One region of the Variovorax sp. LjRoot130 genome, then DNA from elsewhere that is predicted to be linked to it. Evidence: predicted binding sites of a transcription regulator. Region 1 holds the regulator's gene; each other region holds the start of a gene.

Region 1 (3,274 bases):
TCCTCCCGCGCGAGCGTGGGCGCGACCACGGTTTCGATCGGCCGCACGTGCTCGCTGTTCCAGTACAGGTCGAACAGGCTGGAAAGGCGCGGGATCAGGGCGCCGGCGACGAAGGTGTCGAGGTCGATGAAGTTCGCGCCGGCCGTCTGCGTGAAGTACGGGTTGCCGATGTTGCGCCCGCCGGCTACCGCCATCGCGCCGTCGGCGATGAAGAGCTTGTTGTGCATGCGCCGGTTGACGCGGCTGAAGTCGAAGAGCGAGGCCGAGAAGCGCCTGAGCATGCTGCCGCGCCCGGCCGGAAACGGGTTGAAGAGCCGCAGCTCGAGGTTGGGCGTGGCGGCCAGCGCGAGCAGCAGCTCGTCCTCGCCCGCAGTGTAGAGATCGTCCATCAGGAGCCGCACGCGCACGCCGCGCTGGGCCGCGTCGCGCAGCGTGCGCAGCAGGTAGCGGCCGGTCTCGTCGTTGTCGATCTGGTAGTACTGGACGTCGAGCGTGCGCTCGGCGCGGCGCGCGAGCTCGAGCCGCGTGTTGAGCGCGAAGTCGCCGCTGGGCATGAGCCGGAAGCCGCTGAGGTCCGCATCCGGCTGCGAGGCCTTGGCGATGCGGCCCAGCACGGTGCCGGTGGACAAGGGCATCGCCTTGGACGGCGTGCGCTCGAATTCGGCCGGCAGCATCGCGCAGCCGCTGGCGAGAAGAAGCACCGCCATCAAGGCCAGGCCGAGGCGAATCCAGCTTGGTAGCGGACTCGGACGGCGACTCATCGCTAGAGTGCCTTGCGCAGGTTCGCAGGCGCGATGCGCAGCGCCTCGCGGTACTTGGCCACCGTGCGGCGCGCGCACTCGATGCCCTGCTCCTTGAGCATCTCGGACACCTGGCTGTCGGACAGCGGCTTCCTCACGTCCTCGGCGCTCACGAACTGCTTGATCAGCGCGCGCACCGCGGTGCTGGAGGCGTTGCCGCCGGTTTCGGTGCCGAGCGCCGAGCCGAAGAAGTACTTGAGCTCGACGGTGCCGTAGGGCGTGGCCATGTACTTGGCGGTGGTCACGCGGCTGATGGTGGATTCGTGCAGGCCCAGCTCGTCGGCGATCTCGCGCAGCACCAGCGGCCGCATCGCGAGCTCGCCGTGCACGAAGTAGCTCTTCTGCCGCTCGACGATCGCGTTGGAGACCCTGAGGATGGTGTCGAAGCGTTGCTGGATGTTCTTGATGAACCAGCGCGCTTCCTGCAGCCGCTGCGACAGCGCCTGGCTGCCCTCGCCCTTGTGCTGCTTGAGCGCGCCGGCATAGATGTCGTGCACGCGCAGCCGCGGCATGACCTCGGGATTGAGCATGACGCGGAACTTCGCGTTGGTGCCGTGGCCGATGCGCGTGACGATCACGTCGGGCACGACGATGTTGCGCTCGACGTCGACGAAGCGGCGCCCCGGCTTGGGCTCGAGCCTGGCGATCAGCTGCAGTGCGGCGCGCACCTCGTCTTCGTTGCTGCGCGTGAGCGTGGCCAGGCGCTTGAAGTCGCGCCGCGCGAGCAGCTCCATCGGCTGCTTGCAGATCGCGATGGCGGTCTTGCGCACCTGGGCCTCCTCCTCGCTCTCCTTGGCGCTCGCCAGCTGGCGCAGCTGGATGGTCAGGCATTCGCCGAGGCTGCGGGCGCCGACGCCGGCCGGCTCCAAACTCTGCAGCAGGCCCAGCGCGACCTGGAAGTGATGCACCAGTTCGTCGAACTGGTCGTTGTCGTCGCCCGCGAGGCCCGAGGCCAGCGCCGGCAGCGAATCCTCGAGGTAGCCGTCGTCGTTGAGCGATTCGATCAGGAAGCGCAGCGCGGCGCAGTCGTTCTCGTCCAGGCGCAGCGACAGCGCCTGCCGGTGCAAGAAGGACTGCAGCGATTCCTGGCTGCGCGCGAGCTCGGTCGCATCGGTGCGCTCGTCGTCGCCGAGGTTGTTGGCGCGCGCGGGCGCATCGCCGCCCCACTCGCTGTCGTCGGGCGCGAGGTCGACCGTACCGTCGCCCTCCCAGTCGGGTTCGCTGTCGGCGGGCGCAGCCGCTTCGGCATCGCCGTTGGCGGCGACCGCCACCTCGGCCGGCGCCGCGGCCGAGCCGGGGACGAAGTCAGCCTCGCCCTCGGCCTGGCGGTCTTCGTCGCGCACCGGCGCATCGGCCGCCTCGAGACCGAACTCCTCGCGCGGCGCCTCTTCGGCCGTGCGTTCGAGGAACGGGTTCTCGTCGAGCATCTGCTCCACTTCCTGGCTCAATTCGAGCGTGGAGAGCTGCAGCAGCCGGATCGACTGCTGCAGCTGCGGCGTGAGCGCCAGGTGCTGGGAAACGCGCAGCGAGAGCCCTTGCTTCATCGAAGTACGGTCCCCTACATCCGGAAATGCTCGCCCAGGTACACGCGTCGTACCTCGGCGTTGTCGACGATCTCCGAAGGCGTGCCTTGTGCCAGCACATGCCCGTCGCTGATGATGAAGGCGTGATCGCAGATGCCCAGCGTCTCGCGCACGTTGTGGTCGGTGATGAGCACGCCGATGCCGCGTTCCTTCAGGAAACTGATGATCCGCTGGATCTCGATCACCGCGATCGGGTCGATGCCGGCGAAGGGCTCGTCCAGCAGGATGAAGCGCGGCTGCGTGGCCAGCGCCCGCGCGATCTCGACGCGGCGGCGCTCGCCACCCGACAGCGCCAGCGCCGGCGAATCGCGCAGATGGTCGACGCGCAGGTCGTGCAGCAGTTCGCCGAGGCGCTCCTCGATGCGCTGCTTCGACAGCGGCACCGGCCGGCCCGCGTCGTCGGGTTCGCGCTGCAGCTCGAGCACGGCGCGCACGTTCTCCTCGACCGTGAGCTTGCGGAAGATCGACGCTTCCTGCGGCAGGTAGCTCAAGCCCATGCGGGCGCGGCGGTGGATCGGCATGTGCGCGATCGGTTCGCCGTCGATGCTGATCTCGCCCGCATCCGCCCGAACCAGCCCGACGATCATGTAGAAGGAGGTGGTCTTGCCCGCGCCGTTGGGCCCCAGCAGGCCGACCACCTCGCCCTTTTGCACGCCGAGCGAGACGTCCTTGACGACCTTGCGGCTGCCGTAGCTCTTCTGCAGGCCGCGCGCCTCGAGGCGGCTGCCCAGGACTTCGTTGCCGCCGCTCACTTGCGCTGCTCTCCGCCGAGCGTGGTGGTCGAGCGCAGGCCCGTTCCGGACGCCGGCGCGGAGGCGGCCGGCGCCGCCGGCCTGGCGGACCCGGCAGCGGGCGCCGAGGCGGCCGCCTTGGGCGTGAGGATGGCCTTGA
Region 2 (3,274 bases), on a different contig from region 1:
GCGGCTGCTGCGACGGCAGCGCACCGATGTGCTTCGCCGCCGGCGAGTTCGTCACCGGCGATTCGGACGTCTGCCTGGGCGAGATCGCGGGCACGCCGTTCTACATGAGCCGGGCCCAGTTCGCGTATTGGGAGCATACGCATCTCATCATCGATGCGGTAGCGGGCAACGGCGGCATGTTCTCGCTCGAGCGGCCGACCGGCCTGCGTTTTCTCACACGCTCGCGCCTGTACGACGACGCGGAGTGGAAGGTGCTCGAAGCGCGCGGTTGGCTCTAGCGCCGCGGCGCAGCTCACGCGAACCCGGCAGCAGGCTGCCGGTTCCGCGCGTCATGCGGCTTGCCACGCGAGGTTGCCGTGCTCGAAGATCTGACGCAGCCGGCCGCTGGCCGCGATTTCGTTCACCGCGCGCTGCAGCGCCTGCGCCAGCTCGGTGGCGTCACGCTTGACGGCCATGCCGACGGCCCATCCGTCGCGCGGCGCCCGCGGCGAAGGCATCGGCGCGATGGCGAAGCGCGGGTCGCCGCGCAGCACCGACTCCATCTCCGACGCCAGTCCTGCGGCCACCGTCACCTCGCCGCGCAACAGCGCGCGCGCCGTCTCGGCGCCGTCCTTCCATTGCGTGATCAACTGGCTCCGGTAGGCGCCGCCATCGGCGCCAATCAGCAACCAGCCCGCGAGCGACTGGCCAGGCACCGCCACCTTGTCGGCGCCCAACTGGGACAGCGTCTCGAGCCGCGGCACGCGCTCGAGCTGGCGTGCCATCACGACCCGATCGCGGTAGTACGGCGCGAAGATGCTGACCTGCGGGTTGCCTTCCATCAGCGGCCGGTCGACCGGCACGTGCAGCAACACGTCGGCCGGGCCGTAGCCGAGGTAGTGGCCGCGCCACACCATGTTGCGCAAGTCGTCGTTCATGTTCTCGTCGGCATGGAACGGCAGCAGCGAGAGCCTGACGCCCAGCGATTCGGCCAGGGCGCGCGCCAGCTCCACGTCGATGCCCTGGCCGCCGACGTGGAACGGCGGCATGTCGTGGTAGAGGCCGACCGTCAGCGTGCCGCGCTCGCGCACGCGCTCCAGTGGCGTCGCCCGCAGGTGCAGCGGCGCACATGCCAGGGCTGCGGCGCCGGACGCGCCCAGCCAGCGCAGGCAATCGCGACGGCTCGGTGTCTTGGGTGTCATGGACCCTCCCCGCCTAGAACGGCTTGTCACGGCGCGTTTCGAGGTAGGCCTTGATCGCCCAGATGGCTTCCTGGTTCATGACCCCTTCGAACGGCGGCATGTACACCGCGCCGTTGCGCGTGCGCCCCTGGCGAACGGTCGTGAGATAGAACTCGTCGATCTCCTTCACGCAGGCGGCCTTCTTGGCGCTGTCCTTGAGCGCTGCGCATTCGTTGTCGATCTTGCGCAGGTCGGGCGCGATGCCGCCGGAGATCGCTTCCAGCCCATGGCAGCGGGCGCAGTTCTGGTTGTAGGCCGACGTGCCGATCTTGACGGCGGCGTCGTTGGCCCGGAACGGGTTCTCGGGACGCCATTCCTGGCCGAGCTTCGGAAGCGCCGAAGTGTCGACCGCCTGCGGCGTCACGTCGCCGTGCGCCCATACGGCGGGGCTCGCGGCGCAGGCGGCGATGGCCAGCAGCCAGGCGCCGTGGCGCATGGCCATGCGCCCGCGCCGGCGGCTGGGTGGGGTGGGTGCGGCCGGCAGATTTCCGTTTCGCTTCATGTCAGGTCTCCGTCATGGTCGTGTTGAAAGATGAGCTCGGTCTGCAAACGCCGTGCCACGCGCCGGTGTTGCAGGCGGGAACACAAATTGCCTGTGATCGATTGCCCAGTTGCTCCAGATCAAGCCGCACGTGCGGCACTGCGGCATCCTTGCCACTTTGGCCGGCCTGCTTTGCAACAGACCCGGAGAGCTGTGCCAAAACGCAGCAGTGCCACGCAGCTGGTGACAACGGCCCGGCGCGCGGTGATTCGACGGAGACAACCTGCCTCGGCAGGCGCAGAGGAGACACAAGGATGTCCGCAACTCATCGTGCCTTGGTCACGAACGCCAAGACCTGGACGACGCCGTCGGCATTGCCCTTCGTGCGGCAGGCCGCGCGCACGGAGCTGATCGAGCAGTCGCATCAGCGCTGCGCCGCACTAGGGTTGACCCGCATCGAGCGCCCCGACTTCGAACCCCTGATGCGCAGCGACCTCAGCGTGGCGCGGGAGCGCAACCAGCGCCTGTTCACGCGCGCGGCGCCGGTGATGGAGATGCTGTTCGAGCAGATCGTCAACACCGAGAGCATGATCGTGCTGGCCGATGCCCAGGGAACGATCCTGCACTCGGTCGGGGACGACAAGTTTCTCGAACGCGCCGGCAAAGTAGCACTGTCGCCGGGGGTCAGCTGGGCCGAGCATTCGAAAGGCACCAACGCCATCGGCACGGCGCTGTTCGAGGAGTCGCCCACGGTCGTTCACGGCGGCGAGCACTTCATCCATGCGAACAGCTTCCTCACCTGTTCGGCGGCCCCGATCTTCGATCCGCGCGGCAATATGCTCGGCGTGCTCGACGTCACCGGCGACCAGCGTTCGTATCACCAGCACACCATGGGGCTGGTGCGCATGTCGGCGCGCATGATCGAGAACCAGTGGTTGTCGGACGACTTCGGCAACCGGCTTCGGCTGCACTTGCACAGCCGCGTCGAATTCATCGGCACCTTGCTCGAAGGCATCATCGTCGTCGGCGCCGATGGCAAGATCCTCGGCGCCAATCGCAGCGCGCTGGACCAGCTCGACATGAGCAGCGCGGCGCTGCGAATGCAGAGCCTGACCAGCCTGTTCGGCACCACCGTCCCGGCCATGTTCGACCATCTCCGGGCACCGCTGTCGACGCCGATGTGCCTGAGCCTTTCGAACGGCCGGCAGTTCTATGTCAAGGCCCGCTTCAACGGCACGCCGCGCTCGATGATGGCCGGCCTGGGCGGCGACGAACCGGCATCGCAGGCCGTCACGGCCCGCGAAGCCGTGCCGGTCGACGCGAACCCGCCGCCCCATCCGGCCAACGCCGCGGCCGCGCCACCGAGCGCTTTCTCGGGCCTGCACTACCTGAAGACCGGCGATATGCAGATCGAGGCGATGGTGCAGAAGGTGCAGCGCGTCCTGAACCGCGACATCCCGCTCCTGATCCTCGGGGAAACCGGCACCGGCAAGGAGTTGCTCGCGCGCGCGGTGCACCAGGACTCGAACCGTTCCAGGCAGGCCTTCGTGGCCGTGAACTGCGCCTCCATCCC
Region 3 (3,274 bases), 3.4 Mb from region 1:
GCTCGTGTAGTGGGTGGGCGTGCGTTCGTCGGCGAAGAGCTCGGGCTTGTGCCACAGCGGCTGGCCGTCGGCGCGCCAGAAGATCGACAGCGCCCAGCGCGGCAGCTGTTCGCCCGGGTACCACTTGCCCTGGCCGAAATGAAGGAAGCCGCCCTGGCCGTATTCGGCGCGCAGCTTGTGCACGAGCTCGGTCGCGTAGCCGCGCTTGGTCGGGCCGAGCGCATCGGTGTTCCATTCGGGCGCGTCGCGGTCGCTGGTGGCGACGTAGGTCGGCTCGCCGCCCATCGTGAGGCGCACGTCGCCGGCATTCAGGCGCGCGTCGACTGCCTCGCCGAGCGCCAGCACCTCGGCCCATTGATCGTCGGTATAGGGCTTGGTCACGCGCGGCGATTCGTGGATGCGCGTGACCTTCATCTCGTGGGCGAATTCGACCTCGGCCTCGTCGACCGCGCCTTCGATCGGCGCCGCACTCGAAGGTGTGGGCGTGCAGGCCAGCGGGATGTGGCCTTCGCCGGCCATCAGGCCCGAGGTGGCGTCGAGCCCGATCCAGCCGGCGCCGGGCAGATAGACCTCGCACCAGGCGTGCAGGTCGGTGAAGTCGACCGTGGTGCCGCTGGGGCCGTCGAGCGCCTTCACGTCGGGCGTGAGCTGGATCAGGTAGCCCGAAACGAAGCGCGCCGCCAGGCCGCAATGGCGCAACAGCTGCACCAGCAGCCAGCCCGAATCGCGGCAGGAACCGGAGGCATTGGCCAGCGTCTGCTCGGGCGTCTGCACGCCGGGCTCCATGCGGATCAGGTAGCCGACGTCCTTCTGCACCTGCTGGTTGAGGCCGACGAGGAAGTCGATGGTGCGCTTCGTCTTGCGGTCGATCTTCTCGAGGTAGGCCGCGACCAGCGGCGTGGCAGGGTCGGCCACGAGGTAGGGCGCGAGTTCCTGCGCCTGCGATTCGGTGTACTTGAAAGGGAAGTTCTCGGCCTGCGGCTCGAGGAAGAAGTCGAAGGGGTTGTAGACCGCCATCTCGACCACGAGGTCGACCGTGACCTTGAACCCGCGCGTCTTCTCGGGGAACACCAGCCGCGCCTGGTAGTTCGCGAACGGGTCCTGCTGCCAGTTGATGAAGTGCTGCTCGGGCTCGACGCGCAACGAATACGAGATCACGTTGCTGCGGCAATGCGGCGCGGGGCGCAGGCGGATCACCTGCGGTCCCAATTGCACCGGGCGGTCGTACTTGTAGTGGGTGACGTGGTGGAGAGCGGCGTGGATGGACATTTTTTCTCGGAACGTCGAGGTTGCCTCGGAGTGAGACGCATACTAGCCCACACGGTTAGCAATTAGCGCGCCACAGAGAGCGTGTAAGGGAGCGATTGCAGCATGTCATCAGGGATCGTTGCGTGACGCCGGGCGGGGAGCCGCGCGGCCTGGCTTTCTTTGCCGCCATGGCCGGCTTGGTGCTGGGCGCTGCGCTGCAGTTGCAGCAGGCGGCGCTGTGGCATGGTGGTGTTTACGCCGGGGTGCTGTTGGCCGCGGTCGCCGGCGGGCTGTTGCTGCGGGGATTGCGACGTTCGGCCCTGGCCATGCTGCTGCTCGGCGCGATGGCCGGCGCCGGCCTCGCGGGCTGGCGCGCGACCGCCTATACGGGTGATGCGCTGGCGCCCGCGCTCGAGGGGCGCGACCTGCAGGTGGTGGGCATCGTTTCGCAGATGCCGCAGCGCGGCGATGGCGCCGTGCGCTTTCTCTTCGACCTCGAATCGGCGCGCTGGGCCGGCGGTAACGACCGCGGCATGCCGCGCGTGCCCCCGCGAATGCCAGCGCCGGACCGCGAAACGCTACTGGCACCACGTTGTTCCCTAGAAGCACTGGCCCTGAACTTGCTAAGCTACGCCCAAGGAGATTGGTCGTCCCATGCACAAATTCGACGAGATGTACGAGCAGCTGCCCTACCATGGCGCAGCGGTCCGAAACCACTACAAGCGCTACGACCAATGGCTCGCGAAGCAGCCCGGCGAGGTGATGCGATCGCGGCGCGAGGAGGCGGAAATGATCTTCCGCCGGGTCGGCATCACCTTTGCCGTGTACGGAGCGAAGGACGAGGACGGTTCGGGCACCGAGCGCCTGATCCCCTTCGACCTGCTGCCGCGCATCATTCCCGCGCACGAGTGGGAAAGCATGGAGAAGGGGCTGGTGCAGCGCGTGACCGCGCTCAACCGCTTCATCCACGACGTCTACCACGGGCAGGAGATCGTCAAGGCCGGCGTGGTCCCCTCAGAGCAGATCTTCAACAACGCGCAGTACCGCCCCGAGATGGTGGGCGTGAAGGTGCCCAACGACATTTACTCGCACATCTCCGGCATCGACATCGTGCGCGCGCCGGACGCGGCCGGCAACGGCGAGTACTACGTGCTCGAAGACAACCTGCGGGTTCCCAGCGGCGTGAGCTACATGCTGGAGAACCGCAAGATGATGATGCGGCTCTTCCCCGAGCTGTTCAGCCAGAACCGCGTCGCGCCGGTGGCGCACTATCCCGACCTGCTGCTCGAAACCCTGCGCGCCTCCGCGCCGCCCGCGACCGCCGAGCCCACCGTGGTGGTGCTCACACCCGGCATGTACAACAGCGCCTACTTCGAGCATGCCTTCCTCGCGCAGCAGATGGGCGTGGAGCTGGTCGAAGGGCAGGACCTCTTCGTCAAGGACGACTTCGTCTACATGCGCACCACGCGCGGCCCGCGGCGCGTCGACGTGATCTACCGCCGCGTCGACGACGACTTCCTCGACCCCGAGGTGTTCCGCCCCACGTCGACGCTCGGTTGCGCCGGCCTCATGCGCGCCTACCGCGAGGGCAACGTCGTGATCTGCAATGCGGTCGGCACCGGCGTGGCGGACGACAAGTCGATCTACCCCTACGTGCCGAAGATGATCGAGTTCTACCTCGGCGAGAAGCCGATCCTCAAGAACGTGCCCACCTACATGTGCCGCAACAAGGAGGAACTCGACTACACGCTGGCCAACATGAAGGACCTGGTGGTCAAGGAAGTGCACGGCGCCGGCGGCTACGGCATGCTGATCGGCCCGGCGGCGACGCATGCCGAGATCGAGGACTTCAAGAAAGCCGTGCTCGCCAAGCCCGACGGCTACATCGCGCAGCCCACCTTGAGCCTGTCGACCTCGCCCACCTTCGTGGAGGCCGGCATCGCGCCGCGCCACATCGACCTGCGCCCCTTCGTGCTCTCGGGCAAGGAAGTGCAGATGGTGCCCGGCGGCCTCACGCGCGTCGCGC

What was found. Region 1 encodes sigma-54, which starts transcription at its own class of promoters, with help from an activator protein. Its sites were predicted from a motif close to TGGCANGNAANCTGCTTT; they were not measured.
Region 2: the regulator sigma-54 is predicted to act here: its motif matches at 1,860-1,877, upstream of pedF (cytochrome c-550 PedF).
Region 3: the regulator sigma-54 is predicted to act here: its motif matches at 1,858-1,875, upstream of ACSQ86_RS10650 (circularly permuted type 2 ATP-grasp protein).

Annotation. Positions count from the first base shown of each region.
Region 1 is NZ_CAXURM020000001.1:5,474,574-5,477,847, forward strand. It holds gene ACSQ86_RS27140 (phospholipase D family protein) at 1-761, opposite strand, end outside; gene ACSQ86_RS27145 (RNA polymerase factor sigma-54) at 764-2,344, opposite strand; gene lptB (LPS export ABC transporter ATP-binding protein) at 2,359-3,135, opposite strand; gene lptA (lipopolysaccharide transport periplasmic protein LptA) at 3,132-3,274, opposite strand, start outside.
Region 2 is NZ_CAXURM020000002.1:1,402,348-1,405,621, forward strand. It holds gene ACSQ86_RS36520 (DUF779 domain-containing protein) at 1-278, shown strand, start outside; gene ACSQ86_RS36525 (substrate-binding periplasmic protein) at 330-1,181, opposite strand; gene pedF (cytochrome c-550 PedF) at 1,195-1,656, opposite strand; gene ACSQ86_RS36535 (sigma-54-dependent Fis family transcriptional regulator) at 2,016-3,274, shown strand, end outside.
Region 3 is NZ_CAXURM020000001.1:2,106,518-2,109,791, forward strand. It holds gene ACSQ86_RS10645 (DUF2126 domain-containing protein) at 1-1,269, opposite strand, end outside; gene ACSQ86_RS10650 (circularly permuted type 2 ATP-grasp protein) at 1,903-3,274, shown strand, end outside.